3 regions of the Mesorhizobium sp. M0437 genome follow, and region 2 is predicted to be linked to each of the others. Evidence: predicted binding sites of a transcription regulator. Region 2 holds the regulator's gene; each other region holds the start of a gene.
What was found. Region 2 encodes PhoB, which activates phosphate uptake and scavenging genes when phosphate is short. Its sites were predicted from a motif close to TGTCATNNANCTGTCAT; they were not measured.
Positions count from the first base shown of each region.

Region 1: the regulator PhoB is predicted to act here: its motif matches at 1,752-1,768, upstream of NKI72_RS09560 (ceramide glucosyltransferase).
Region 3: the regulator PhoB is predicted to act here: its motif matches at 1,809-1,825, upstream of olsB (l-ornithine N(alpha)-acyltransferase).

Region 1 is NZ_JAMYRK010000011.1:20,300-23,575, forward strand. It holds gene NKI72_RS09555 (O-succinylhomoserine sulfhydrylase) at 1-459, shown strand, start outside; gene NKI72_RS09560 (ceramide glucosyltransferase) at 496-1,647, opposite strand; gene apaG (Co2+/Mg2+ efflux facilitator ApaG/CorD) at 1,875-2,267, shown strand; gene NKI72_RS09570 (Hsp33 family molecular chaperone) at 2,274-3,276, opposite strand, start outside.
Region 2 is NZ_JAMYRK010000021.1:48,380-51,655, forward strand. It holds gene NKI72_RS15680 (ROK family protein) at 1-888, shown strand, start outside; gene phoB (phosphate regulon transcriptional regulator PhoB) at 898-1,587, opposite strand; gene phoU (phosphate signaling complex protein PhoU) at 1,604-2,311, opposite strand; gene pstB (phosphate ABC transporter ATP-binding protein PstB) at 2,344-3,147, opposite strand; gene pstA (phosphate ABC transporter permease PstA) at 3,144-3,276, opposite strand, start outside.
Region 3 is NZ_JAMYRK010000027.1:20,295-23,570, reverse strand. It holds gene NKI72_RS18300 (PAS domain-containing hybrid sensor histidine kinase/response regulator) at 1-1,739, shown strand, start outside; gene olsB (l-ornithine N(alpha)-acyltransferase) at 1,889-2,764, shown strand; gene grpE (nucleotide exchange factor GrpE) at 2,877-3,276, opposite strand, start outside.

The DNA of each region.
Region 1 (3,276 bases), on a different contig from region 2:
CTCTCGCCCTTCAATGCCTGGACGCTGCTGAAAGGCCTGGAGACGCTGCCGCTACGCGTACGCCAGCAGACGGAAAGTGCCGGCCGCATCGCGGATTTCCTGGCCGAGCGCCCGCAAATCGCCCGTGTCATCTATCCTGGCCGTGCCGACCACCCGCAAGCGGCCGTGGTCAAGAAGCAGATGTCGGGTGGCTCGACGCTGATCTGCCTCGATGTGAAGGGCGGCAAGCAGGCGGCCTTTGCCTTCCAGAACGCACTCGACGTCGTGCTCATTTCCAACAATCTCGGCGACGCCAAGAGCCTGATCACCCATCCGGCGACGACGACGCACAAGAACTTGACCGATGAGGCCCGCGCCGAGCTCGGCATCGGACCGGGAACACTCAGGCTGTCAGTTGGCCTTGAGGACGCCGACGACCTGCTCGAAGACATCGAGCAGGCACTGAGAGTTGCCGGATAAGGGCTGGCCGAACAGAGGCGAGCGGGGACGCGCCGATCAGGCGCCGGACGGGGTCTCTTCCAGCTCCGCGACGGTCTTTGTCTGGATAGTCATCACGTTGCCGCGCCAGTCGACGGCGCCGCTCAGCCATCCGCGCGCCCAAATGGCGGGAAGCATCAGGTCTCGCGCCATCATCGCCGGGATCGTGCGCGGCGACAGCTGCCATCCCTTGGCCGAGGCCAAGGCGCATTCCGGCAGGTAGGCCGCGACCAGCACGGCGATGGCGGTTGCCGGCAGGCTGCCGCCGGCGTCCGCCGCCGCGATCAGCGCAAGCACCAGCGGCGGCGCCGCGCCGATCAGGATCTCGGGGGCGAAGAACAGCGCGAAGGTGACGCGGCGCAGCCGCGCCCAGCGCGCCTGCCGCGACCAGATCTCGCCAAGCGTGCGCCGGCCGAGCGGCTGTTCGAAGGGCGAGGCGACAAGATTGACCCGCAGTCCGAGCCCGTTGACCAGCTTGGTCGCGGCGGCGTCCTCGGCGATCTCGGCGGCAAGCGCGCGGATGCCGCCATTGGCGTCGAGCATCGGCTTGTTCCACAACATGCTCTTGCCCTGCGCGAAGCCGAGGCCGAGCGCCTCTCCAGCGTACTGCCAGCGTGCCTGCAGCGTGTTGAGAAAGGCGCATTCGACCTCCCCCCAGAAACTGTCCGGCCGTGAGCCGATCGGCGTCGAGCAGACGAGGCCAGTGCCATGCCGCCATGCCGCCATCAGCTGCTGGACGTAGTGGCTCGGCATAAGCACATTGGAATCGGCAAGGATGACCCAGCGATAATGCGCCGCTTCCCAACCCTTCACGCAATTGTTGAGTTTTGGATTGCCGCTGATGCGGTCGTCACCGACTAGAAGGCGGGCGCGAATAGCTGGAAAGCGCGCCATTGCGGCGGTGATCGGCTTGACCACCGGGTCGTCGGCATGGGCAACGCAGAAGATGAGTTCGTAGCGCGGCCAGTCGAGTGAGAAGGCGCGCTCCAGCGTCTCTTCGGCAAACGGCTCGACGCCGCGTGCCGGGATGACGATCGATACCGGCGGCGCGTTGGCGGGCGGTGCGATCCTGGCTGGTCGCTTCAGCTTCAGCGAAGCTAACAGGATGCTGGCGAGATTTGAAAGAAGGAGGGCTATGGAAAGGAGAGCGGCTGCGAATGTCGGTTCCATCGAGATCTGGTCACTCCAGAAGTGCCGGCCGCATGACGGCCGTTTTCAACAATTCGACAGAACGCTGAGTCGCCCGGCACAAGCCTGCACACCATCATTGTCATGTGTCACTTAAATGACATTGTTTTTCGGCACCTGCGCTCGAGTCGGGCAAGGAGATGACGCGCATCGTTGATCAAACTGCGCTGAGCGTCGAAAGTTCCATCTACATTGCTTTGGAGCAGTTTATGTACAGCGCCGTCACCCGCAACATCGAAGTGCAGGTCAGGCCGTTCTATCTGGAGGATCACTCCGACCCGCCGCAAAACCGCTATGTCTGGGGATATCAGGTGACCATCGACAATCAGTCGGATGAGTTCGTGCAGCTTCTGTCGCGCTACTGGCACATTACCGACGGCACCGGCAAGGTCGAGGAAGTGCGCGGCCCCGGGGTCGTCGGCGAGCAACCCGGACTCAACCCCGGCGACAGCTATCAGTATACGTCTGGATGCCCGCTCTCGACGCCATCCGGCATCATGGTCGGGCACTACACCATGCGCAACAGGCGGGGCGAGACGTTCGACGTCGCCATCCCCGCCTTCTCGCTCGACTTGCCGGGAATGCGGCGCACCGTCAATTGACGGCCGTCATCCGGCCGCTGCAAACTCCGCCGGGTCGAAGTCATATTGCTTCGAGCAGAATTCGCAGGCGACGTGAATGCTGCCATCCTCGGTGCTGTCCCTGATCTCCTCGGCGGAAAAGCCTTCAAGGATGCCGTGGATCTTCTCCCTCGAGCATGAGCACTGGTCGGCGACCGGCACCCCGCCGAACACGCGGACGCCATGCTCGTGGAAAAGCCGGTAAAGCAGCCGTTCGGCGCCGATCGTCGGATCGATCAGCTCGGTCGGTTCAACAGTACCAAGCAGCGCCAGCAGCTCCTGCCAGGAATTGTCGGTCGGGTCGTGGATTTCCTCACGCGGATCGCCGTCGCCACCTGGAAGGTCGGGTACGCGCATGCGCTCCGCCGACTGCGGCAGGAATTGTGCCAGCAGGCCACCGGCCCGCCATTGTTCGCGGGCACCGCCGACGCCGGGCGTCAGAAGCTTGGCAACCGAAAGCCGGAGGTCGGTCGGAATCTGCTCCGACTGGCGGAAATAAGTGCGTGCGGCATCTTCCAGTGTGACGCCGTCGAGTTGGACGATGCCCTGGTAGCGTTGTGTGTGAGCGCCCTGGTCGATGGTCAGCGCCAGGACGCCGCTGCCGAGCAGCGTCTGCGGTGACGTCTCGCCGGCAGAAGTCAAAGCCTGCAGCCGGTCGGCATCGAAGCGGGCATAAGCGCGCAGCGCGTGCGGCGTGGAGAAATCCGCGACCAGCATGTCGACCGGCCCGTCGGTGCGGGTCTGCAGAATGAACTTGCCCTCGAACTTCAGCGAAGTTCCGAGCAATACTGTCAACACACAGGCTTCAGCCAGGAGCCGGGCGACCGGCTCGGGATAGTCGTGGCGGCTGAGAATAGCATCGAGCATCGGCCCGAGCTGGACGGTGCGACCGCGCACGTCGAGCGGGCCGACCTCGAACGGCACGACATGGTCGTCGCCGGCGTAGCCGAATTCGCCGAGCTTGGGTTTATGTTCAGCCAATTGATGAGTT
Region 2 (3,276 bases):
ATGCCGCGCGACGAGCTGATCCGTGAATGCATGGCCATCGTCCGGCGCCGGCTGCAGGATCCAGATCTTGACGTCCGCAGTGTCGCCCGCATCGCCCTGGCGATTCAGGGCATTACCGACTCCCCTGCACGCGCCATGCTGTGGTCGCCGATCACGCCGCAGACCGACATCGCCTTTGCCGACATGCTGGAGGACGAATTCGGCATCCCGGCAACGGTGGAGAACGACTGCAACATGATGGCGGTGGCTTTGCGCTGGCGCAATCCGGATCGCTATCGCGATGACTTCATCGCCATCCTGCTTTCGCATGGCATCGGCATGGGGCTGGTGCTGAAGGGCGAACTGTTCACCGGGACGCATTCCTCGGGCGGCGAATTTGGCCACATGATCCATCGTCCGGGCGGCGCGCTCTGCCGTTGCGGGCGGCGCGGCTGCATCGAGGCGTATGCCGGCAACTACGCCATCTGGCGCAACGCCAGGCAGATGAGCGAAGACAGCGAACCGGTCGCCGACGTCAGCGACGCCGACATGCGCGCACTGGCGGCCCGGGCGCGCGAGAAAGATGGGCCGGAACGCGAGGCCTACCGCAAGGCCGGCGAAGCGCTGGGTTTCGGTCTCGGCTCGCTGTTCGCGCTGATCGATCCGGCACCGGTCGCGATGGTCGGCGCCAGTGCCGCCGCCTTCGATCTGATCGAGCCGGCCTTGCGGAAGGCAATCGCCCAGACCGCCGGCGGCCAGCATTCAGGCTCGATCTCCTTCGATACAGAGCCGAACGAATTGCCTCTGATCCGCGAAGGCTGCGCGATGCGGGCGTTAAGCTTCGTCGACCAGGAGATTTTCGCGCCGGGCGCGCAAATGAGGCCCAGCGTCAGAAAGAACGTAGCCTGACCAGGCGGGTCAATCTTCCCTGATCGCATAGCCGGCGCCGCGGATGGTGCGGATGACATCCGGCATCCGGCCGTTGTTGACGGCTTTGCGCAGCCGCCCGACATGCACGTCGACGGTGCGTTCGTCGATGTAGATTGTCTCCCCCCAGACATTATCGAGTAACTGGCTGCGCGAGAAGACACGGCCCGGATGCCGCATCATGAACTCGAGCAGCCGGAATTCGGTCGGCCCGAGCCTGATTTCGCTCTTCTTGCGATAGACCCTGTGCGATTCGCGATCGAGCACGATGTCGCCGACCTTCAGCACGCTGGACAGCACTTCCGGCTTGGCGCGCCGCAGCAGCGCCTTGACCCTGGCCATGAATTCCGGTGTCGAAAACGGCTTGACCAGATAGTCGTCGGCGCCGGTCGAAAGACCGCGCACCCGGTCGCTCTCCTCGCCGCGCGCGGTCAGCATGATGATCGGCAGCCGCTCGGTTTCGGGGCGCACCCGCAACCGACGACAGAGCTCGATGCCGGAAACCGCTGGTATCATCCAGTCGAGCACCAAAAGGTCGGGCACATTCTCCTGCAAACGGATCTCGGCTTCGTCGCCGCGTGTCACCACCTCGACCTGGTAGCCTTCGGATTCGAGATTGTAGCGGAGCAGCACACCCAACGGCTCCTCGTCCTCCACCACCATTATGCGTGGTGCGATCATCGGCTGGGCACCCCCATCATGTCACCGGTGCGGACATTGTCGTTTCGTCCTGCTTCGGACGATTGACCGGCAATTGCTCGCCGGTCAGCACATAATACGCATTTTCGGCGATGTTGGTGACATGGTCGCCGATCCGCTCCAGATTCTTGGCGCAGAACAGCAGGTGCGTGCAAGCGGTGATGTTGCGCGGATCTTCCATCATGTAGGTCAACAGCTCGCGGAACACGGACGTGTATTTAACGTCGATGCGCTCGTCGGCGGCACGAAGCTTGGCCAACGCGGCCGCATCGCCTGCAGCATATTCCTCGATGACACCCTGCACCTGGATGAGAACCAGCTGCGCCATCGCGTCGATGGAATGCGACAGGTCCCGCGGCGTGGCGCTGAGGCCGACCGCACTCACGCGCTTGGCGATATTCTTGGCAAGGTCGCCGATGCGTTCGAGGTCGCCCGCCATGCGGATCGCTCCGACCACATGGCGAAGATCGTGGGCCATCGGCTGGCGTTTGGCGATCAGGGTGATGGCGCGGTCGTCCAGTTCGCGTTGACGCGCATCCATGATGGCGTCGTCGGAAACGACGCGTTGCGCCAGCACGTTGTCGGAATTCAACAGCGCCTTGGTTGCCCCGCCGACCATCGAACCGGCGAGGTCGGCCATGTCGCGGATCAGCTTGCTGATCTGCTCGAGATCCTCGTCGAAAGAAGCGACTGTGTGTTCGCCCATGGTCCTGTCCTCATATGCATGATCGGAACGGCTCAGCCGAAGCGGCCAGTGATGTAGTCCTGCGTGCGCTTCTCGCGGGGCGACGTGAATATCTTCTCGGTCCGGTCGAACTCGACCAGTTCACCCAGATACATGAACGCCGTCTGGCGCGACACGCGCGCCGCCTGCTGCATGTTGTGGGTGACGATGACGATCGTGTAGTCGGCTTGCAATTCGTCGATCAGTTCCTCGATCTTGGCAGTCGACAGCGGGTCGAGCGCCGAAGCCGGTTCGTCGAGCAGAATGACTTCCGGCTTCACCGCCACGGTGCGGGCGATACAGAGCCGCTGCTGCTGGCCGCCGGACAGGCTCAAGCCGCTGGCGTTGAGCTTGTCCTTGACCTCGCTCCACAGCGCGGCGCGCTTCAACGCCTGTTCGACGCGGCCGTCCATCTCGGACTTGCCGAGGTTCTCGTAGAGCCTGACGCCGAAGGCGATGTTCTCGTAGATCGACATCGGGAACGGCGTCGGCTTCTGGAACACCATGCCGATCTTGGTCCTGAGGAGGTTGAGATCCTGCGACCGGTCGAGAATGTTCTTGCCGTCGAGCAGCACCTGGCCCTCGGCCGTCTGTTTTGGGTAGAGCTCATAGATGCGGTTGAACACACGCAGCAGCGTCGATTTCCCGCAGCCCGAAGGGCCGATGAAGGCCGTGACGCTGCGCTCGGGCAGCGACAGGCTGATGTCCTTCAGCGCCTTGCTCTGGCCGTAGTAGAAGTTGAGGTTCTTGACCTCGATCTTCGTCTTCTCGGCGACCGTTTCGGCCATCGTCATGTCTGGGGACAACATCTGTGTCATCTGTCCTCTCTGCGTCCGGTAAGGCTGCGGGCGAGGATGCTCAAGCCCAGAACCGTCAGGGTGATTATGAGTGCGCCGGTCCACGCCAGTTGCTGCCATTCCTCGTAAGGGCTGAGAGCGAACTGGAAG
Region 3 (3,276 bases), on a different contig from region 2:
CGTTTTCCGACCATGAATGCCTGAGTTCCACCGACGTCGCCATTCGCACGCCGGACGGCCCACGCTGGTTCTCTTGGATCGAGCTGTCGGTGCGCGACAAGGACAGCGGCGCCGTTTCGCATCGCGCCATCGCCCGCGACATCACCGCTCGCAAGCGCGCCGAATCCTCGCTGATCACCGCCCGCGAGCGGGCCGAATATGCGAGCCAGGCCAAATCGCGCTTCCTAGCCACCGTCAGCCACGAGATCCGCACGCCGATGAACGGCATCATGGGCATGGCCCGGCTTCTCGCCGACACCAGCCTTTCGCCCGAGCAGCGGACCTATGTCGGCGCCATCTCGACCTCGGCCAGCGCGCTGCTGGCGCTGATCGAGGACCTGCTCGACTACTCCAAGATCGAGGCCGGCCGCTTCGATCCCGAACCGCAGCCGATGTCGGTGCGCGAGATCGCCGACAATGTCATCGAGCTTTTGGCGGCGCGGGCTTTTGCCAAGGATATCGGCCTCGGCTGTCATGTCGAACCCGACGTGCCGCAGCTGATCACCGCCGACCCCGGCAGGGTCAGGCAGGTGCTGCTCAATCTCATCGGCAACGCCGTCAAGTTCACCGACAGCGGCGGCGTCCTGGCAAGCATCGCCCGCGTCCGCACCGAAACCACCGACCGCATCCGCTTCACCATCACCGACACCGGCCCCGGTCTGCGCGAGCAGGACATGGAGCGCATATTCGAGGACTTCGAACAGGCTGACGGCACCTCGACCCGTGCGCATGGCGGTGCCGGCCTCGGTCTCGCCATTTCCAAGCGCCTGGTGACCGCCATGGGCGGCACTATCTCTGTGTCGAGCCGGCTTGGCCAGGGGTCCGAATTCGTCTTCGAGATTCCCGCTATTTCCGCCGTCGAGGCGCCGCAGATCCGCCAGGACGCGCTGTCGGGCCGGCATGCGGTGATCGTGTCGAAGAACCTGGTCGAGGCCGAAGCCCTCGCCCGCACCATTCGCGGCAATGGCGGCACGGTCGATCTGGCCACCGCCGCCGCCCAGGCCACCCCTTTCGCCGAGAGCTGCGACGTGCTGCTGATCGATGCTGCCATGGAGCAAAGCGACGGCAGGCTGCTCAGGCGCCTGCGCCAGAGCGGATTTGCCGATTGCGAGGCAGTGACGCTGATCGCACCGACCGACCGTGGCATGCTTGGCGAGTTCCGTGCCAATGGTTACGCCACCTTCCTTGCGAGGCCGGTGCGCGGCGAGACATTGCTGCGCGTGCTTTTGACCAGCCACGCGCCGGTCGTCGCCGAGCCGCAACTGCAAAGGCGCGGCGCGCAGGCGGGGCAAGCCATTGGCGCCCGCCAGCAGGGCCTGTCGGTGCTGATCGCCGAGGACAACGACATCAACGCCATGCTGGCCCGCGCTACGCTGCTGAAGGCCGGGCATCGCGTGAAAGTGGTCGGCAACGGCAAGGCCGCCGTCGAGGCGGTCATCAGCACCGGCCACAAGCACCGTTACGACGTGGTGCTGATGGACTTGCATATGCCTGTCATGGACGGCCTGGACGCCATCGCCGCCATCCGCCGCCATGAGGAGGAGACCGCGGTGCCGCCGGTGCCGATCATGGTGCTGTCGGCCGACAGCCAGGAAAAGACCCGCCACGCCGTGCTCGCTCACGGTGCCAGCGGCTTCGTCACCAAGCCGCTCGACCCCGATGCCCTGGTTCATGCGGTCGAAGGGCAAGCGGCCGCCTGAGGCACAACATCGACGGTTGATAGATTGCCCAGCCGACGAAGTATTGCCCGCAGAGCCGTATCACGGTACTGTCACAATCCTGTTGCACCTACACCGTATCCCCGTGCCAAGAGGGATGGCTCGAAGGAGAATCACTCGTGCATACAGTCATGCCGGAATGTGATGCTCGGCCGAACGCCAGCGGGCCTTTGCTCGTCGGCCGGAACGCCGATGCCGTCATAAAAGGCGCATCGCTCGGCCGCATCGGCAATCTCGAAGTGCGGCTCGCCCGCAACGAGGCCGAGATCGCTGCCGCGCAGGAAGTGCGCTACCGGGTGTTCTACGACGAGCTTGGTGCCAGGAAGGACCTGTTCCAGATGCAGGACCGCCGCGATGCCGATCGCTTCGATCCCCTCTGCGATCATCTCCTGGTCTTCGATACTTCGCTTTCCGGCCCCGAGCATCGCCGCATCGTCGGCACCTACCGCCTGCTGCGGCAGGAGATTGCCGCGGCCGCCGGCGGCTTCTATTCCGAAGGCGAATTCGAACTGACCAAGCTGATCGCGCGGCATCCTGGCCAGCGCTTCCTCGAGCTCGGCCGCTCCTGTGTTCTGCCCGAATACCGCTCGAAGCGCACCATCGAGGCGCTGTGGCAAGGCATCTGGGCCTATATCAACCATTACGGCATTGGCGTGATGACCGGCTGCGCGTCGTTCCACGGCACCGTGCCGGCGGCACATGCAGAGGCGCTGACCTACCTTGCCCACCACTGCCGGACGAATTCATCATGGGACGTGCGTGCCGTCGCCGGGCGCTATTGTTCGATGGATCTGATGCCGATCGAGGCCGTCAATACCAAGGCGGCGATCGCCGCGATGCCGCCGCTGGTCAAGGGCTATCTGCGCGTCGGCGCGCGCATCGGCGACGGTTGCGTCATCGACCGTGAATTCTCGACGGTCGACGTGTTCGTGGTGATGCCGGTCAAGGAGATCGGTGCCCGCTACGTCAATTATTATGGCGGAGAAGCGCAGCGGTTTGCGGCCTGAATAGGGGAGTAGGCGGAGAGAAGGCAAGGGCGCGAGTAGGCAATTGCTCTACTTTGCCCGACGTAGCGCTATTCCCTACTCCCGTACTGCCCTGTTCCCCTACTCCCCTAACTTACGCATCCTTCTCAGCCTGCTCGTTGACCGGCCCCGGCTCCACCGGCGCTTCGCTCGCCACATGCTTGGGGCCGCCCTTGGCGACGCCGACCATGGCCGGCCGCAGAACACGCTCGCCGATCGAATAGCCGGGCTGCACGACCTGCACGACTGTGTTGGCCGGTACGTCGGGATTGGGCACCTCGAACATCGCCTGGTGGAAATTCGGATCGAATTTCTCGCCCTCGGGCTCAAGCTTCTTCACGCCGTGGCGTTCCAGCGCCGACAGCATGGCGCGCTCGGTGATCTCGACGCCGTCGATCAGCGTCTTGAAGCCGGCATCGCCCGACGCCTTGGCCTCCTCGGGGATGGCATCCAGCGCACGGCGCAGATTGTCCGACACCGAAAGCATGTCGCGG